2 regions of the Gluconobacter sp. genome follow, and region 2 is predicted to be linked to the other one. Evidence: riboswitches for the same ligand, from Rfam matches in the RefSeq annotation. Region 2 holds a riboswitch; the other holds the start of a gene.
What was found. A riboswitch is a leader RNA that binds a small molecule or an ion and turns the genes downstream of it on or off. The one in region 2 is predicted to bind cobalamin.

Region 1: another riboswitch for cobalamin. It lies ahead of ABF979_RS08620 (TonB-dependent receptor); the one in region 2 lies ahead of ABF979_RS03365 (TonB-dependent receptor).

What each region holds. Positions count from the first base shown of each region.
Region 1 covers NZ_JBDOBO010000018.1:24,153-33,935, forward strand. The annotation lists tRNA gene ABF979_RS08585 (tRNA-Leu) at 37-120, shown strand; gene ABF979_RS08590 (phosphoserine transaminase) at 176-1,333, shown strand; gene ABF979_RS08595 (ATP phosphoribosyltransferase regulatory subunit) at 1,330-2,469, shown strand; gene ABF979_RS08600 (adenylosuccinate synthase) at 2,523-3,812, shown strand; gene ABF979_RS08605 (protein kinase domain-containing protein) at 3,904-5,874, shown strand; gene ABF979_RS08610 (hypothetical protein) at 5,871-6,332, shown strand; gene ftsY (signal recognition particle-docking protein FtsY) at 6,347-7,312, opposite strand; cobalamin riboswitch at 7,426-7,633, shown strand; gene ABF979_RS08620 (TonB-dependent receptor) at 7,736-9,783, shown strand, end outside.
Region 2 covers NZ_JBDOBO010000003.1:50,156-59,938, reverse strand. The annotation lists gene glgP (alpha-glucan family phosphorylase) at 1-1,456, shown strand, start outside; gene ABF979_RS03380 (CHAD domain-containing protein) at 1,507-3,003, shown strand; gene ABF979_RS03375 (TonB-dependent siderophore receptor) at 3,315-5,432, opposite strand; gene ABF979_RS03370 (fumarylacetoacetate hydrolase family protein) at 5,876-6,724, opposite strand; cobalamin riboswitch at 6,912-7,114, shown strand; gene ABF979_RS03365 (TonB-dependent receptor) at 7,205-9,430, shown strand; gene ABF979_RS03360 (ABC transporter ATP-binding protein) at 9,433-9,783, shown strand, end outside.

The sequences.
Region 1 (9,783 bases), on a different contig from region 2:
TTTGCTCAGGAATGCACTAGGGTCTGGGCCGTTCGCGCGAGAGTGGCGGAACGGTAGACGCAGTCGGCTCAAAATCGACCGCCGAAAGGCATGGGGGTTCGAATCCCCCCTCTCGCACCACAAACCGGGCGCACCAGTCTGGCTGCACCCGAGGACCGTTTAGCCCGGAACGAGCATGTCCAAGCCGACTGTCAGACCTTCCCGCCCGTTCTTTTCCTCTGGTCCGTGCGCAAAACGCCCTGGCTGGTCCCTCTCGGCTCTGGATCAGGCCCTGCTGGGACGGTCACATCGTGCCCCTGAAGGTCGTGCGCGCCTGAAGGAAGTCATTACCCGCTCAAAAAATATCCTAGGCATTCCCGCAGACTGGCGGCTGGCTATTGTTCCGGCCTCGGACACTGGTGCGGTTGAGATGATTCTCTGGGCCATCGCCGGTGAGCGCGGCATGGATGTGCTGTCTTTTGAAAGTTTTTCTGGAACATGGGCGCAGGATCTGCGGGACGTTCTGAAAATCGAAGATCTTCGCGTGCTGGACGCTCCTTATGGAGAGCTTCCGGATCTGGCGGCTGTAGACTGGTCCCGCGATGTCGTCCTGACCTGGAACGGTACAACGTCAGGCGTTCGCATTCCGAATGCAGAGGCTATTCCCGTCGAGCATGACGGTTTGATCATCTGTGATGCAACATCCGCTGCTTTCGCCATGGACCTTCCGTGGGATCGTCTGGATGTCGTCACGTGGTCTTGGCAGAAGGCCCTCGGCGGTGAAGCTGCTCACGGCATGGTGGCCATCAGCCCCCGTGCTGCCGCTCGTCTGACAGAGGCTGCCCCACGTCCGCTGCCCAAAATTTTCCGTCTGACGGGAAAGAAAGGTCTGCTGGAGGCTGTGTTCGAAGGGGATACCATCAACACGCCCTCCATGCTGTGCGTCGAAGATGCGCTGGATGGTTTGCGGTGGGCAGAGTCTGCGGGTGGTCTCCCTGCTCTCAAGGCGCGCTCGCAAGCCAGTCTGGCCGTCGTAGCGGAATGGGTGGAAAAGACGGATTGGGTGTCCTTTCTTGCGTCCGATCCTGCAACGCGGTCCTGCACGTCAATCTGCCTCAAAATCGTAGCACCCTGGTTCGAGGCACTGTCGCCTGAAGCTCGGGCCAAGGCCGTCAAGCACCTGACCGGGCTGGTCGCACAGGAAGGTGCAGGCTATGACCTCGCGTCTTATCGAGACGCCCCTGCTGGTTTGCGGATCTGGGGAGGAGCCACCGTTGATGCAGCGGATATTCAGGCTCTCCTTCCGTGGCTGGACTGGGCGTATGAGTGCACGCGCGAGGAGTTTGCTGCATGAGCCTGTATTCCGAGACCCCGAGCGCTGCCCTTCTGCCGTCTGGCTTCTCTGACCTTCTGCCGGGTGAAGCCGAAGCTGAGGCGCGTGGTATTGCCTGCGTGATGGAAGCCTTTTCCCGGCATGGTTATGAGCGTGTACGTCCGCCCATGCTGGAGTTTGAAACCTCCCTTCTGAACGGTTCAGGCGGTGCGCTCTCCACTCAGACGTTCCGTCTGATGGACCCAAGCTCTCATCGTATGATGGCCCTTCGGCCAGATATGACGACGCAGATTGCCCGTATCGCCAGTGTCCGCCTTCAGGATGCACCGCGCCCGCTGCGTCTCTCCTATTCCGGAAGCTGTATCGTCATCGGTACGCCAGGACGTGAAGCTGACCGTCAGGTTTCCCAGGCTGGTATCGAACTGATCGGCCCGGATTCCGCACAGGCTGATGCTGAAGTAGTGGCGCTGGGCGCCAGAGCACTTGAAGAGCTTGGCATCAAGGGTGTGTCCTTTGATCTCTCGATGCCAGCTCTGGCTCTGGGCCTGATCGAGACTGCTATTCCTGAAGCGGACCGGGAAGATCTGATTCAGGCGCTGAACCGCAAGGATGCAGCGTCTGTTGCTGAACTTGGCGGCTCAATCGCGGACACTCTCGCGGTCATGCTTCAGGCCGCAGGCCCTGCCAGTCGCGCGCTTGATCTGCTCGCCTCTCTCGACTTTCCGGCTTCCGTCCGTCCGCATTTCGAGCGTCTGGTTGCCTCCGTTGCCGCTATTCGCGAGCGCGCACCGTCCCTGCGTCTGACGGTAGATCCCGTGGATTTCCGGGGATGGCAGTATCATACCGGGCTATGCATCACGGTCTTTTCCACCACCTCGCGTGAAGAACTGGGTCGTGGTGGACGGTATATTGCGGGTCAGGAGCCAGCCTGTGGTTTGACGTTGCGTCCGCAGGCGCTGTTGCGTGCGGCTCCTGTGCCGCCGTCCCGTCCGCGGTGCTATGTGCCCGTTCGGCTGGAGGATGAGGCCATGGCAGCCCTCCATGCTCAAGGTTTTGCGACGGTTTCTGCACTTGAAGTAGATGCAGAGCCTGATGCCGAAGCGCGCCATCTGCGCTGCACCCATGTCTGGCGGAATGGCGCAGCGCACGCGCTCTGACCCCCAGTTTTTTCTAATTTCTGCTCTGCATACCAAGTCGAGGAAGCCAGCTCATGTCCAACGTCACCGTGATCGGAACCCAGTGGGGGGACGAGGGTAAAGGCAAGATCGTGGACTGGCTTGCCAGCCGCGCTGATATCGTTGTCCGTTTCCAGGGTGGTCACAACGCCGGTCATACGCTGGTTGTCGGCGATCAGGTTTACAAGCTGTCACTGCTGCCATCGGGTCTCGTGCGCGGTCAGATCGGTGTGATCGGCAACGGCGTCGTCATCGATCCGAAGGCTCTGATGTCCGAGATTGACCGCGTAACGGCGCAGGGCCTGAAGGTCACGCCGGAAACGCTGTGGATTGCTGAGAATGCTCCGCTGATCCTGCCGGTACATGGTGCGCTGGATCGTGCGCGTGAAGCTGCTCGTGGGGATCGCAAGATCGGCACAACGGGTCGCGGTATTGGCCCGGCTTACGAAGACAAGGTTGCCCGTCGTGCCATTCGCGTCTGTGATTTGGCTGAGCCGGAGACGCTGGACTGGAAGCTGGACGAAGTACTTCTGCATCACAACACGCTGCTGGCGGGTCTGGGTGCTGAGACTTTCACGAAGGAAGAGCTCAAGGACTTCCTGACGGAATTCACACCGCGTCTGATGTCTTTCGCATGCCCGGTCTGGGACCGTCTGGACGAAGCGCGTCGTGCTGGTCGTCGTATACTGTTTGAAGGCGCGCAGGCCGTCATGCTGGACGTCGATCACGGCACCTATCCGTTCGTGACAAGCTCCAACACGGTTGCGGCCGTTGCTGCGTCTGGCAGTGGTGTCAGCCCGTCTTCCATCGGCTTCGTGCTGGGTATTGCCAAGGCCTACACAACCCGCGTGGGCGAAGGTCCGTTCCCGAGCGAACTGTTTGATGACGTTGGCCGGACGATCGGTGAGCGCGGTCATGAGTTCGGCACGGTCACTGGCCGTCCGCGTCGTTGTGGCTGGTTCGATGCTGTCATGCTGCGTCGTGCAGCGCGTGTGGGCGGCGTCACGGGTATTGCGCTTACGAAGCTGGACGTGCTGGACGGTCTGGAAGAAATCTCGATCTGCGTTGGCTATGAGCTGGACGGCAAGAAGATCGACACCTTCCCATCCGCTCCGGGTGCGCAGGCTCGCGTAAAGCCGATTTATGAGACGATGCCGGGCTGGCAGGAAACCACAGCGGGCGCCCGTTCGTGGGGTGAGCTGCCGGCACAGGCCATCAAGTATGTTCGTCGCATTGAAGAGCTGATTGAAGCTCCGGTTACGCTGCTGTCCACCAGCCCGGAGCGTGATGACACGATCCTGATGCGTGACCCGTTCGAAGACTGAGTTTTTTCTGAACGGGAATCAGCCGGTCCGTTAACGAAGCCTCAATTCCTGTTTGGCACATAATGTCAGACAGGAATTTGATGGATCGGACATGGATTACACTCAGGGAGCTGACAGCCCCGAACTGCTGATCGCAGACCGTTATCTGGTGAACACGCGCCAGAAACAACCTGATCTCAGCGGCTGTCCTGCTTGGGTGGCTCAGGACGTTACGGCCACAGGTTCAACCTGGCTGGCTTTGGCACCGTCCATGCCATCCCCCCATTTTTCCGATCTTATGTTTTTCCGACATGAGAGTGTCATCGGCCTGCATGCCCATGAATATCATGAAGGTTCGCTTTGGGTGCTATGTCCGCACCCTCCCGGACCGTCCCTGAAAGACAATCTGGGTGTCTGGTCTGAAAGCCAGATCATTGATGGGGTTATACGCCCTATTGCCGATGCTCTTGAGAAGCTCTCATCTATGGGGCTGACCTGTCGTGGAATTCGTCCGGATAATTTGTTTGTCGGACAGGGGCTTCATAAAGTGGTGGTTGGCCCGCTGGGGGTTGCCTGCAATGCAGACGCGCAGCCTGTCTTGTTCGAGCCTTTGTCTTCCGCGGTCTGTCATCCAACGGCGCGGGGAGGCGGGACGATTGCCTGCGACATCTTCTCATTGGGTGTACTGGTTCTCTCCCTTTGCATCGGGGAACTGCCCCTGAGGGACCTGTCAGATAAAGAAATTCTACAGCGACGTTTTGAAGTGGGCTCTGCCGAGGCCTACATGCAGGGACATAACGTTCCCGCGGGCCTGGTCTCCCTTCTGGAGGCCATGCTGTCTGACCGGCCCGAGAACCGACCTTCTCCTAATGATCTTATAACCATTGCGCCGAGCAAGCTGTTTTCGATCCGGTCTGATATTCCCGCGCGCTCGCCTCTGGTCATTGGGGGGGCGGAGGTCAGAACGCCACGGGCACTGGCATGGTATGCCGGGAAATACCCCAATGAATTCCTGTCTCTGCTTCAACGAAAGATCGTCAGTCAGTGGTTACACCGCGAACTGGAACTGTCAGTTATGTCGAGCTTGATCGAACAGGCTGGGATTGCTTTTTTGCCATCCAGCGGAAACAAAGCCGTAGACCCGACGACGATGGTCGTGACGCGGGCTATTGCCATTCTGGACCCTGCAGCTCCAATGTTCTGGGCTGGCCACTGGTTCTGGCCATCCGCCATTCCTCATATGTTGGCGTGTGCCGAAGCCGGACGGTTCCCGCCTGAAGAGCAACGCAATATCCGTGGGATAGCCGGCTTCCTGATGACGAGTCCGGAAGTGTTTGATGTTCCTTCGCTGCCCGCATTGCAGGCAAAGCAGATCAATGATCTCGCGACTGATGCCCGCCGAACAGGTGCAAAGGGGATGGAGCAGATCCGTCGTGTGCCTTACGACGTGAATGTCTATCAGCCCTGCCTGTCTTCTCGTTGCTTGAAAGAACGGATTTCGTTGTCGGCGGGTCTCTTGCAATGGCTGGATCAGCACGTTTCGGAACAGGAGCTTTCTGCCGACGATCTGGGGCGTTCAGGCTTTCTGGACGATCAGATGCGGACTTTTCTGGAAAGTCATTGCGCGCGCCAGGGGATCATCCCACTAGCGCAGTCCCAGAAAGCGGGGCTTCCGTCCTGGCTTTCAGATCTGACGTTGATGGCTGCCGCCCAGCGCCGTTTCGACAAGACGCCTCTTAGTTCGGTGGCAAAGCGGGCGCTTTCGCTGCTGGAAATCGAGCTCAAGCAGTGGCGGAGCAGAACGACCAGAATAAAGCGTCGTGCCCGGTTATTTCAGCTGGCGGAAGCAGGAAATCTTACGAAATTTCTTGATAACGTCACGGACCCTGCGGGTTTGAAGCATGATCGCAAACTGGCTCGGCAGGCTGAAGCAGAGATTGCCCATCTTGAGAAAGTTCTCGAGGAGGAGCCCGCCCGCAAAGCTGTCCATGAAAAACAGGCCCGTAATGCTGGAGAGTTCTTTTCACTCTTGATCGGGATTGCTGTCGCCATGGCCAGCATCTGGCTGGAGTTTTGTGAATGACGCGCCAGTCAGGGCGTTTGCGCGTGCCAGAGGCCAGTTTCAAATGGTGGCACGGCCTCATCCTTGGCCTGCTTCTGGCCTATGTGCCGGGCAGTCTGCTTGTGGGTGGTGTCCTGCTGCTGCCTCTGATCGTGCTTCGATTTATCGATCCTGATGCTGATCGGCAGCGGATCATGATCGTTCTGTTTTATTTGGGGGCTGTCATGGTTCATCCCCTGAGGGAAGCATGGTTGTCGCATGGGGATTGGGATGCCTGTACCCAGCAAATTATGCAGCCAATGCTTCTTGTCATGGACTGGATGGCCGTTGGTGTGGCGTGGCTTGTCGCGGAAGCGTCTGCCATTGGTGCCAGGCTTTGGTATGCGGATTACGTTCGCAGGGAGCGCAGGAGCATCGAAAAGAAGATCGACGCCCTGCGAGAGGAATGGCTGACTTCAGACAGTGAGAGGCAGGCCTGAAGAGGCCTGTTTCTTCAATTTTCCGGAGTTTCTTCTTCTGAGGGGCTCTCGACAAGCCGGGAGGCAAGATCTCCCGTAGCGCCACCCACAAGACCGCGCGCATAATCCTGAGCTGAGAACGGGCGCAGGTCCTCGGCCTGTTCGCCGACACCGACCATGTGCACGGGCAGTTTGAACTGTTCTGCAAGTGCGACCACAATTCCACCGCGGGCAGAACCGTCCAGTTTGGTCACGATCAGGCCTGTGACGTTCACCAGCTCACGGAACACCCGTACCTGCTCAATGGCGTTCTGACCGGTCGTTGCATCCAGCACCAGCAATACGGAATGCGGGGCGGTTGGGTCGAATTTCTGCATGACGCGGATGATCTTGGCCAGCTCTTCCATGAGCGCGCCCTTATTATGCAGGCGGCCGGCGGTATCGATGAAGAGGAGGTCTTTGCCCTCTTCGGTCGCGCGTTTGATACCGTCATAGGCGAGGCCAGCAGCATCAGCTCCGTGTTTTCCCGCGATAACGGGCACATCTGAGCGTTGCCCCCACACCTGAAGCTGTTCGACCGCCGCAGCACGGAAGGTATCTCCCGCCACGAGCATGACGGATTTGCCTTCTTCACTGTAATGGCGGGCCATTTTGCCGATGGTTGTGGTCTTGCCTACACCGTTGACGCCGACCACGAGGACGACATGGGGCTTCTTCTTCGGATCAGGCTCAAACGGGATCGCAACGGGCTCCAGAACCCGTGCAATCTCTTCGGCCAGGGCATCGCGAATTTCGTCACTTGTGACGTCCTTGCCAAAACGGGAGCTTCGAAAGCTCTCGATAACGCGCTCTGCTACGACAGGACCCAGGTCTGCCGCGATCAGTTCGTCTTCGAGTTCTTCAAGAGCGGCATCGTCCAGCTTGCGATGCGTGAATACAGCTCCGAGACGTGAGCTCGAGCGTGAAAGACCCTGTTTGAGTCGTGAGAAAAATCCAGCCATGCACGGGAGTTCGGACAGGTCAGGCCCAACGTCAAGTCTGTAGCGTCGATTTCCTGAGGGCAAACGTGCCTTTGGAGGAGTGTTTCAGACATTGACAGTACGGAAGCGTTTCAGTTTTTGTGTTTCGGTATGGTTCTTCACCCTCGGTTTTGTGGCGTGAAGCTAAGAGGGAAGTCCGGTGTAAGGCCGGCGCTGCCCCCGCAACTGTAAATGGCGAGCCGTCACCCGACTGATGTCACTGGAGTGCCTATGCCTCTGGGAAGACAGGGTGGCTGCGAAGACCCGTGAGCCAGGAGACCTGCCATGCAATTTCAACCACCGGCGGGGTGCCCGGGGCGGCTGTTTGTGGCGTTCCGGAGTCCTCTGTGACAGCCGGATTGCGAACGTGTCTGCCCTGTTCCTGTCATACCGAGCAGGGCTCATATGACTGTACTGTTACCGGAAGAGCGCCTCAGGCAAAGTGCTGTTCCTTTTCAAAAGCGTCGTTGCAACTGGCGACGATCGACTATTTCTGTGTCCGTTGTGATAAGCGGCTTGCTCATGGGCCCTACACTGGCAGTTGCTGCAGAAGGGGCGTCTGATACGGATAAAGTCGAAGCATCCGGACATTTGGAAAAGAAAACCACTTCTGCGGCGCAAAACCATCTGGTGGAGCGCATCAGTGTCATGGCCTCCCGCCGTAATCTTCTGGGACGAGCGGACACGGCGAGTGAAGGATCTTTAACCGCACGTGAAATCCAGCAGCGGCCTGCGTATCGCGTGGGGCAAATTCTGGAGGCTGTTCCCGGACTGGTGGTGACGTCTCATTCCGGGGAGGGAAAGGCCAATCAATTCCTGTTGCGGGGCTTTAATCTGGATCATGGCACGGACTTGGCAACATTTGTTGATGACATGCCGGTCAATGGCGTCAGTAACGCGCATGGTCAGGGCTACACGGATCTGAATTTCCTGATACCCGAAACACTCTCAGGCATTGATTATACCAAAGGGCCATTTCACGCAGATATCGGGGATTTTGGTGTGGCCGGGTCTGATCACATGAAGCTGGCAGATCACATCGCCCGTCAGATTAGCCTGAGTGCCGGAACGCTAGGGGATTATCGGGCTTACATTGGCGGTACGGCCCGATTTTCTAATGGCGATCGTTGGGTCAATGCCTTCAATATTTCTCATTCAGACGGTCCTTGGAAATATCCGGACAATGCCCGGAGCATCCGTGCATTGACGCATTACACCCACGGAACCGCCACCAAAGGCTTTGACCTGACGGGGATGTTTTATCGCGGTCAATGGAGGGCCACAAACGATCAACCGGTGGCGGCCTATAGTGAGGGGCTTATCAGCCGCTATGGCTCTCTGGACCCGACCGATGGCGGCTTTTCGGAGCGCTACAGTTTGTCAGCGCATTATCATCTTGCTGGCGATGACTGGAAATGGGTTACGAGTGCTTTTGCCATTCATGACCGGCTGACGCTCTGGAACAACTTCACGCATTATCTGGATGACCCAGTAAACGGAGATCAGCAGCAGCAGGACGAGACACGAACTACGCTTGGCGGAAGCAGTGTCTATTTCCGACAGGACCATGTGGGCCGTATCCGGACTGATACTCAGGTTGGCGTTCAGGGACGTTACGACTTTCTGTATGTGGATCGGCGCCATACCCACCAGCGTGTCACGCTGCCGGAGTGCCCATCCAGTCTGGAGAGCACGGTGCCTGACCTGTGTAACGGGGATAACATCGATCTTGGAGCTGTCGGTCTTTTTGTCCAGAACACGACGCACTGGTTACCCTGGCTTCGAATGGTTGTTGGTTTACGTGAAGACTATCAGGGCGGTACAGACGAAAATCTTGTTGATGGCAGCCTGACCAGAAAGCATCAGTGGCTGTTTCAACCCAAGGGAAGTCTGGTGTTTGGCCCCTGGAAGAAAACCGAACTCTATCTGAGTGGCGGAAGAGGGTTCCACTCCAACGATTTCCGCTCAGTGTCTGGTTCTTATGCGTCAGACGAATTTGCCAAAGGATCGGTTAAAGTTCCTCTTATGACGTCGGCTGTCAGCGGTGAAATCGGTGTACGGACTACGCCTCTCCGTCATCTGAATGTGCAGGCGGCTGCCTTCATCATCGATTTTGCGTCTGAGCTGAGTTACGACGGCGACGCTGGTGTTACCTCTCCTGGCCCTGCCAGTCGTCGGGAGGGAATTGAGTTTTCCGCACAGTATAATCCGGTTACCTGGCTTGAACTGAATACGGATCTGTCCTTTGCGAAAGCGCGTTATCAGGCGTCAGATCTGGCCAGCTATGGAATTGATGGTCGGTACGTGACGAATGCCCCAAGTTTCGTCTGGTCATTCGGCATCCTTGCAGATCGCGGCCCCTGGTATGGCGGTTTGCAGGTACGCTGGCTGGGGGGATATCCGCTGGTGGAGGATAACAGCCTGCGGTCCAAGGGATATCAGGAACTCAATTT
Region 2 (9,783 bases):
AGAGAATGGCGATGAATTCTTCAATATGGCTTATCTGGCCGTTCGAAGTAGCGGTGCTGTCAATGGCGTGAGCCAGTTGCATGGCGCTGTCAGCAGGTCCCTATTCACGCCCTTATTCCCGCGGTGGCCACAAAGCGAAGTCCCAATCTCTCATGTGACAAACGGCGTTCACACTCCGACCTGGGATTCAGTAGCGGCTGATGAACTTTGGACCAAGGTCGGGGGGAGAAGTCGGTGGGAAGGCAATCTGGAAGGCCTGGGCGATGCTGTGCGTCGCCTTGACGACACGACTCTTTGGCAAAGCCGGTGTGAGTCCCGCGCAGGATTTGTTCAGGCTCTGGGAGAGGAGCTCTCTGCCCGGCAATGTATCGTTGGTGAAGACGGGCTATGGTGTCTGCCCGCGCCAACCCTGAACCCTGACGCTCTGACAATCGGGTTTGCGCGGAGGTTTGCTACTTACAAGCGCCCGGATCTTCTGCTGTACGACGAGGAACGGCTCGTCCGTCTGTTGCGACATGCTGATCGCCCGGTTCAGATCATTCTTTCAGGTAAAGCTCATCCGCGTGATCAGGAGGGGCAAGCTATGATCACGCGCTGGGTCCGCTTCTGCCAACGTCAGGATATCGTAGGGAAAGTCATATTCCTCGCTGATTACGACATGGCTCTGGCGCAGAAAATGGTTCAGGGAGTGGATCTGTGGCTGAACACACCGCGGCGTCCATGGGAAGCCAGCGGAACCAGCGGCATGAAAGTTTTGGTGAATGGTGGCATAAACCTGTCGGAACTCGATGGATGGTGGGCTGAGGCCTATGCGCCAGAAGTTGGCTGGGCGCTAGGGGATGGTCTGGAACATGCCGGAGATCCGGCTTATGACCATTCTGACGCGCAGGAACTCTACAGACTGTTGGAAGAGCATGTTCTTCCTGAGTTCTATGAACGCGATCCCAGCGGAATACCGCGCGCATGGGTGGCGAAAATGCGCGAAAGCATGGCGCGTCTGACGCCTCAGTTTTCTGCGAACCGAACGGTTCGCGACTATACGGAACAGTTCTATCTAACAGGCGCACAGCGCTACAGACGCCGCTTGACCGAACACGGGGAGGATGCTGGAACAGTTCTGGACCAGCAGAAAGCCCTCTCTGCCGGTTGGAGTAGTCTCAGGATCGGTGAGGTTGTCATTCCCGAGAGTGGGGGAGAACAGAAAGCTCATGCATTCATTCATCCCGGTATGCTCGACCCTGCTTTGTTCAGTGTTCAGTTCTACGCCAATCCGCAGAATGGCCATCCACGCATCAAGTCCCTGACACAGGCAGAACATCTTCAGGATGGTTGGATTGCCTATACTCTTGAGACAGAGCTCCCTGCGCCTGCGGCAGAGTGTACGCTACGGATCATTCCAGCAGCAGACATTCTCAGCGTTCCACTGGAAGCTCCTTTTATCCTCTGGCAACGTTAGGGCATGAGGGCTTACGCTTCATGGGTGGTCATGCTGGAGGGGAAAGAACAATGATCCGAAGCCTTTTGCCGCAACGTTTGACATTTCGCTTTCTGCCAGAAGCATGGCCTCTCATTCGACATCACCCGATTATTGCTCCAGCGTTGAAAAGTGTCAGGCCTCGCCGTCGGGTCTGGACATTCCATGACACGGCATCAGGCCTGCTGTCTCGCCATGATTGGGCGCTGTGCACAGGGCGGGAAGGCCGTTTTTCGGTTCAGGGGCTGGAGCCTGTAGCGTGGTCTGGCTTACCGAATATGAAGTCTTCAGAACGTTGGGTCTGGTCGAGGAAGGGATTACGTCCCGAGACAACGCTGCTTGAAGCCACTCCGGCTGCGAACCTGGATCTTTCAGGTGCATTGCTCCCAATATACCGATCGGATTTCTGGCAGTTACAGGGGGAGCAGGCGTCTGATGATCACACCATCAGGGTTACTCTATCTCGCGGATCGGTGCAGGCTGGAGAATTGGCGGAAGCTGTTTGTACGTTGGATCTGATGCTGGTCAGAGGGGATGTGCGCAGTCTCTACGGCATGGCGCAGACGCTGAATGATCTGCCCATTTGGCTGACGGGGGAGACCGTTCCTATGAGGGGCGTCCGGCTGGCAACAGGCCTCTATCCCGATGGTGCGATGGTTAAAGCCCCTGTCTTTACAGGTGATGTAACTGTTGGGGAGGGCTGGAGCCAGTCTGTCCGAGGGCTTCTGGCGGCTTTTCTGACCCTTCAGCCGTCAGCCGAGCAGGGAAGCGTCGGGGGCGTTCACCAGATGCGAGTGGCTCTTCGGCGGCTACGGACAATCCTGAAAGCCTTTCGCCCTCTGTTTCCAAAAGGCGCGTTTGAGAATGAAGCGAGAGTGTTGCAGAAAATTGGACGATCTCTTGGGAATGTCAGAGATTGGGATGTTTTCCTGACCGAGATTGTACCGAACCACATGATCAAAGAGGCTCGGACCGAATTTACCCAATTTGCAGAAGAAAGACGATCAGAAGCTTTAAGGCAGATGCGGCAGAATTTGACTGATCCGCGCATAACTTCCGCACTGCTTTCTTTGGGGCAGAGTACGGAAGATCCCGCTGCTGTCTTTGGGCCAAAACTTACTGGAGCACTTTTGGAAGATCACGCACCTGTTTTGCTGGATAGAATGGCGCGCAAGGTCCAGCATCGGGGGCGTCATATCGGGAAACTATCAGACCGGCAGCTTCATAACGTCCGCAAGGCATTGAAAGGGCTGCGATACAGTATCGAGACTGTTCTTCCCCTTTATAAGGGCCGCCACCTCGAAACCTACATGAGCCATTGCAAGGATTTGCAGGAACTGTTCGGTCGTTTCAATGATGCCGCAACAGCAGATGCCCTGGTGAACCAGGCGATCCGGGAAAGGCCGGATCTAGCCGAGGCAGGGGACGCGATCATCCGGGCTGCACATCAGGATCGGAAGAAAATCCTCAAGAAACTCCCCAAACGATGGAAGAATTTTTCGAAAGATGCTCCGTTCTGGTGCGAGTGAGGTTATTTCCTTGTGTGTAGCGGAAACCCTTGGTCATGCTCTGGCTTATGATTTTCAGAGGCAGCCGACGAATATGGCTGATTGCTGCCGGGAGTGAAGATCATGGAGAGACGCTGGGTTTTTTTGACAATCATTGTCGTGGTTGCCGGACTTATCATGATATTGTTGTGGTCTAGGCAGACCGATCCTGGAACGACCGGACCGGATACACATACCGAAAAAACGGCCCCACAAGCTCTGAACGCGGTAGATCCTTACCTGTGGAGCCCCGCCCATTTGCAGAGAGCTTATGAAGCCGCCTGAAATCTCCCTCAGAAATTTGACCTGAGTGTGAACATGAAGTTCCGCGGCTCTCCATAATAGTTGTAGTAGTAGAGATTGCCCAAGCGCTGATAATAGCGCTTGTTGGCAATATTATTGAGCGTCGCGGAGAGGGAAAGATACTTGTTCCACTGGTATCCCGCCTGAATGGATCCGATGATATATCCACCCTGCGTTACGGTGCGGTTTGTCCCGAAGGTACTGGTCTGCGCATTGAGCCCGCCACCAATGCTCCAGACGTTTTTCTGCGCACCGCGATAGGGTTCGAAACGGTAATGTGTCCAGAGTTTCCATAGATGTTTGGGTGAGTTGCCAGCATAGGTCAGGCCAGACTGTGTCGCGCTACCGTTATTGACGATCCTGTTATCGTTGTACGTATAGCTGGCATTGATGTCCCAGCCCTCCAGAGGCCGCCCGATCAGTTCTGCTTCCGCGCCCTGACTGCGCGTCTTACCTGTGGCGACATAGCAGTCATCTATGCCACCGGGGCCACAGATAGCGCCGATTGTGCCGTTATAAATGGCCTCATTTTTCTGGATGATCTTGTAGCCAGACAGGGTCATACCGAGGTGTCCGCGGAAGAACTCTCCCTTGATGCCTCCTTCAAGCTGATTGCCGCGGACAGGCGCAAGACGTCCCGTTGTGTCAAAGACGGACTGGGGCGAGAAGGTGGAGACGTAACTGGCATACATTGAGATGTTCGGTCGCAAGTGCCAAACCCCGCCAATATAGGGCGTCAGAATGCCTTGCTGATCGATATCTGTGTTGGTTCTGCCCACATAGGGCGAGATTCGACGTGTCTTGCTAACGTACCCGCTAACGCGTCCACCGATCAGGATAGCAAAGCTTGAGATCGGTTTGATCTGCGCCTGACCATAAACCCCCCATTGTGTGGACGGCTCCCAATAGCGATTGGTGATTGTAGGGAGGGCAAGGGACGGGATGGCATTGTTGGCACTGATCGGGATTCCAGCCAGGGCCGTATAGGTGCGAGAGTTTGCACTGGCGCCGCCACCTTCATAGAGGTAACGGTCATAGTTCGCTCCCATCATCAGGACGTGTTTCTGTCCAAAAAGATGAAGAGGCCCAGCGACGTAGGCGTCCAGACCGTCATTGGTCTCATCGTAGCGTGTGTTGGCCGCGACGAAATTTCCGCTCTTTGCACCGGCATTATAAGCGTTGAGATAAGCGTATTGAAGCGTCGTGGCCGCGATCCGATGACGGTAGTTGAAGCGCCCGCGCCAACCATGAGAAAAAAGATGTTCGAGTTGTGCCTCGACTTCTGTCATGGGCACGTCGGACTTACCCCAGTTCGCGCCTATGAAGGTGCTGGTGGGTAAATCAAGATCTGCACCATTGCTGGCTCTGGGAAGGCCCATGTAGCGGGTTGTATCGTTGCTTTGAGACGTTACAGAGACTGTCAGTGTGTCGTGACGCGTCAGGTGCACATCCGTAACCCCATAGATCGTCCATCGCCGATCATAGGCGTTGCTATAAAACTGATTACGGTCTGTTCCTGCGACGACCAGTCGTGCGGAGACGATTTTCGAATTCGCGACGGGGCCGCCAATATCAAAGGTGGCGTGATAATTGCTCCACGAGCCAGCAGAGAATGAAGCATTCCCCTGAAACTGCTCTGTCGGGCGTTTATGAACGAAATTGACACTCCCACCTGGCGTGCTGGAGCCTTGCAGCATTCCATCTGGTCCCCGAAGGACTTCAATCCGATCATAGATGGACAAATCGTATTGCTGGCTGAACGTCAGACCACTCATGGAAGGAACGCCGTCATACTGAGCCTGCAGCGAAAAGCCACGGGCCGTATAGCCACCTGTTCCATCACCGTACATGTTAACGTTGACGCCCGCGACCTGTTTGAGAGCTGCATCAATCGTATTAAGATTCTGGTCCTTCATCTGTTGACTGCTGAGAACAGAGATGGATTGCGGAATATCCATCGGTTTGAGAAGCATCTTGGTCGTGGAAACCGCGGAAACCGTATAGGTTCCGGTGCCGTCTGTGGACGCATTGCGTCGATGTCCCTGCACAAGAAGCTGTTCGATGCTACCAGGCGTATCATCTTCCTGCGCAACGTGTTTGCGCTGCACATTATGAGACTGTGTCGAAGCGGAACGTTTCTCTGCGTTACTCGTCGCTAAAGATGATTTCTTGCGTGTATCTGGCGAACCCTCATCAACTGCAGCGGCGAAGGCACCATTGCATGTGCCAGAGAGGAGGAGCGCCGTAAAAAGCATTGGAGCAAAATTTGTACGTTGAGGAACGTTCGACGCTGGAAGTCTCATGGAACGGGCTAACTGCCTCCGCTGAAATGAATTTTCACGGGAATTTCAACCGAGTTCCCGGCTTTCTTAAAGTTACAAATGATATTCATTCTCAAAAACATCAATCTTTAATTCACTCAAATTCGCAGTTGTTACATTCAGCGCAGCTTTCCTGCCACCTTGAGCGGGCAAGTATTTTCTACAAAAAAAGAATTACGAAAGCGGATGTTTTTTCAAGAATCGCGCTGTGTGAAAGTCTTTCTATCCGTTCAGGCGTGAGTTGACCTCACCATCTGCCTTTGAATTCCAAGCCCTTCGATTTCCAGCTCTACGACATCTCCTGGTTCGAGATAGACCGGGTGAGGCTTGATGCCCATTCCGACGCCGGCAGGTGTGCCTGTAGCAATGATATCGCCCGGCATCAGGGTCATGTAGTTGCTGACATGTGAAATGATGCTGCGGACGTCAAAGATCATGTTGGAGGTATGCCCCGTCTGCCGACGGTGTCCGTTGATATCTAACCGCATGGAGAGTGCTTGCGGATCGGCGATTTCATCGGTCGTCACAAGCCATGGTCCCAAAGGCCCGAATGTGTCGCAGCCTTTGCCTTTGTCCCATTGGCTTGTCTGCATCTGAAATGAGCGTTCAGAGACATCATTGGCGACACAATATCCCGCAACATGCTCCAAAGCCTTCTCCGGGGAGACGTAGGACGCTTTCGTGCCAATAATGACTGCGAGCTCGACTTCCCAGTCCACTTTGGTGGCTTGTTTAGGGATCAGGATACCATCGCTCGGACCCGTCAGGGCAGAGATGGCTTTCATGAAGACGATTGGCTCTGAGGGGAGGGGAAGGCCTGCTTCCTCGGCATGATCCCGATAGTTCAGGCCAATGCAGATGTACTTTCCGGCACCTGAGAACGGAATACCGTAGCGTGGTGCTTCTGAAACGACAGGGAGAGTGTTCGGATTAATGGCCCGTAAGGCGTCAAGCTTATCCGGAGAGAGATAGGCAGCCGTAATATCAGGTAGAACCCCTTTGAGGCTTCGCAGCATGCCAGTGTCATCAATGAGTCCAGGTGTTTCCTGATCCAAGGGACCAAAACGACAGAGCTTCATCCTGCGACACTTTCTGTCCAGAGTGGGGAAGTATGAGATTAGGCATGTTTAGGCGCTCTTTCCAAGGGATTGAGGAGCCTGTTCATGGCCGCTGCCCCAAACGCGAGGCGCCCCCATTGTTCAAGTTGATAACTTCAGTTATTGATATGTTATAACATACGTGTTTGACTATATGGGAGTTTCGGTTATGCCCCTGCTCAATGATGGTTCCCCGGAAGGGGATGAAAAGGGAACGCAGTGAAATGCTGCGGCTGCCCCCGCAACTGTGAGCGGTGAGGCTGATCACGATGGGTTCCGGGAACCCGGCCACTGGGGCGTCAGCCTTGGGAAGGCTCGCGATCTGCCGATGATCCGCAAGCCAGGAGACCTGCCATCGAAAATGGTCATGGACGAAGCGAAAGGGCGGGGTGCACCGGACGCAGCAGGATGTTTATCCTGCTCATCGTAGTGACGCATTGTTGAGTGAAGTTTGCGTTATCCATGAGGAAAATCAGTTTTGTCGGTGTGTTGCCCGTCGCGGCATTGACCGTTTTTCAGCCTGCGTTCGCCCAGACAGAAGACGTCAGGAAGGCGGCTGCCAAAGCGAAAGAAGAACACATTACGGCGCACGGTCGGGCGCAGCCATTGAAGGACAGTGCTGTTATCGGGGGCAGGCTCGGGCTGACGGTTCAGCATAACCCTGCAACCATCAATGTCATTCAGCGCAGCGTGATGGAGCAGCGCGGCTATGCGCATGCTGAAGACGCCGCAGACAGCGCACCGGGCGTTTCTTCCGGTGGATCTCCTGGAAGTCCGGCGCAGATGATGATGCGCGGCTTCAGCGGAAATCAGGTTCTGATCCTGCGGGACGGAATTTATTACGGCCCGACCACGATGGTGAACCGTCCGCTCAACAGCTTTAATCTTGAGAGCGTTCAGGTTCTCAAGGGGCCGTCGTCTGTTCTGTACGGGCAGGGCGCTGTTGGCGGCACGGTGGACATGCGAACGCGTGACCCTGCGTTTGATGGGCCGCATGCCAATGCTCTGGTATCTTATGGCAGTTTCAATACGTGGAATGCTGGCGTGGGTGGTTCGGTTCCCATTACCGACACTTTGGCCATTCGAAGTGATTTCAGTCGTACCTCGTCTGATGGATATGTTGCTGGCGCAGACCCACACAGCAACGATTTCACGACAACGTTGCTCTGGCACCCTTCGAAGAAATTTACAGCCCGCTTTGGCGTCGACTATCTGACAGATCGCTTGTCGACGTACTATGGAACCCCTTTGGTCCCGCTGGCTCAGGTCCATGATGGCGTAGGCGGCCTGCTGTCGTCTTCCAGGGGGTTAGGCGTAAGCCGGTCATCGCTCTGGCGTTATTACAATGCCAAGGATGCAAAAGCTGGCTCGGTCAATGTGACTCCGACGCTCCATCTGACGTGGCAGCCAACGGAGAACATGACGTTCCACAATAAAACCTATGTCCTTTACGCCAAGCGCAACTGGAATAACGCTGAATCCTACAGCTATATCGGTTCAGCCGGGCAGACAGACGCAGCCGGAAATGCCATCGCACCCGGTCGGCTCGGCCGGGATCGGTTCTATGTTTATATGAACCAGCATCAGGTTGGTGACACGCTGGATGGCCAGTTTGATTTCCACGTTTTCGGAATGAAGAACCGTCTGGTCGTCGGTGGAGACGCGTATTATGTGCGGCTCATTCGGAACCGTGGTTTTCCGGATGCGACATATGCGGACAGTGTTTCTCTAAGTAGTCCTGAGAGTACGGCCGTTGGGAGCTTTGCTGGGGAGTATCCATATACGAAATCTCCAACAACCATGGTGGACGCAGGCATTTTTATGGAAGATGTCGTGACCGTGCGGGACGACCTGCGTGTAGTGGGTGGATTTCGCTATGACTGGCTGAAACTGGACCGTCAGAATTATAGCCAGTCCGGCGCGTTCAATCCTGCGACCAGCTTTAAGGGGAACTACAATCCTGCCAACTTCAGGATTGGCCCTGTTTATGATCTCACAGACAACATTAGCCTCTACGGCGTGTATACGACGGCTGAAGATCCGCCGGGCTCCAATATCTTCCTGGTTAATAAAGGGCAGTTTTCACGCCTGAGTCAGTCCAGGCAGGGAGAAATCGGCGCCAAGGGCTCTTTTTGGAAAGGGCGCCTGTCTTCTACACTGTCTCTGTACGATATCCGTCGTACCCGAGTTCTCGTTGCCACCGGTGTGGACAGCGTGGCAACGGCGGGCGTTCAGAAGTCACGGGGTGTGGAATGGCAGGGGGACCTCACGCTGGGCAAACACTGGAGCCTGTCCGGAAATGTTGCCTATACGTGGTCTCGTTATGGATCATTCCATCCCTCAGCGTCAGTGAATGCTTCCGGGAACGAGGTCCCGAACGTTCCGGCTGTCACGGCTAACCTGTGGGGTGTCTGGTCCCGGGTTGCAGATCTGCCGGTCGATCTGGGGGCTGGTATGCGTTACGTATCTGCCCGCAAGGGCGATTACGCCAATACCCTGAGTCTGAAAGACTATGCGCTCGTCAATCTTTTCGCGGCATGGCATGCCTATCGTGGCGTGACGGTTTATGGCCGGGTAGACAATGTGGGAAACAAGCACTTCATCCAGTGGGCTGATACCAGTTATCCGAGTGAAGTGATGTTGGGGGCGCCGCGGTCCTTCTCGATCAGTGTTCAGGCCGGTTTCTGATCGTGTCTGAGGTTGTGCTTCAGACACATGGTGCTGGGTATGACCGCATACTCTCTTTGACGGATTTCTCCGTCAGGGAGGGTGAGCATGTTGCACTCATTGGCCCGAATGGTGCAGGGAAAAGCACGCTTCTGAGGCTCCTCGCGGGATTAATTTCGCCCACGGAAGGGGAGATAGTTCTGGAAGGAACGCTGCTCAGTACCCTGTCCAGACCAGCGGTAGCGCGCGAGATTGCGTGGCTTTCCCAGACCGATGATGTAACTCCTGAATTCGTAGTTGAAGATTATATCGCACTTGGTCGTCTCCCGTTTCGAGGCATTCCTCAGGCGCAGCAGGATACTGCGGCTCTGCAG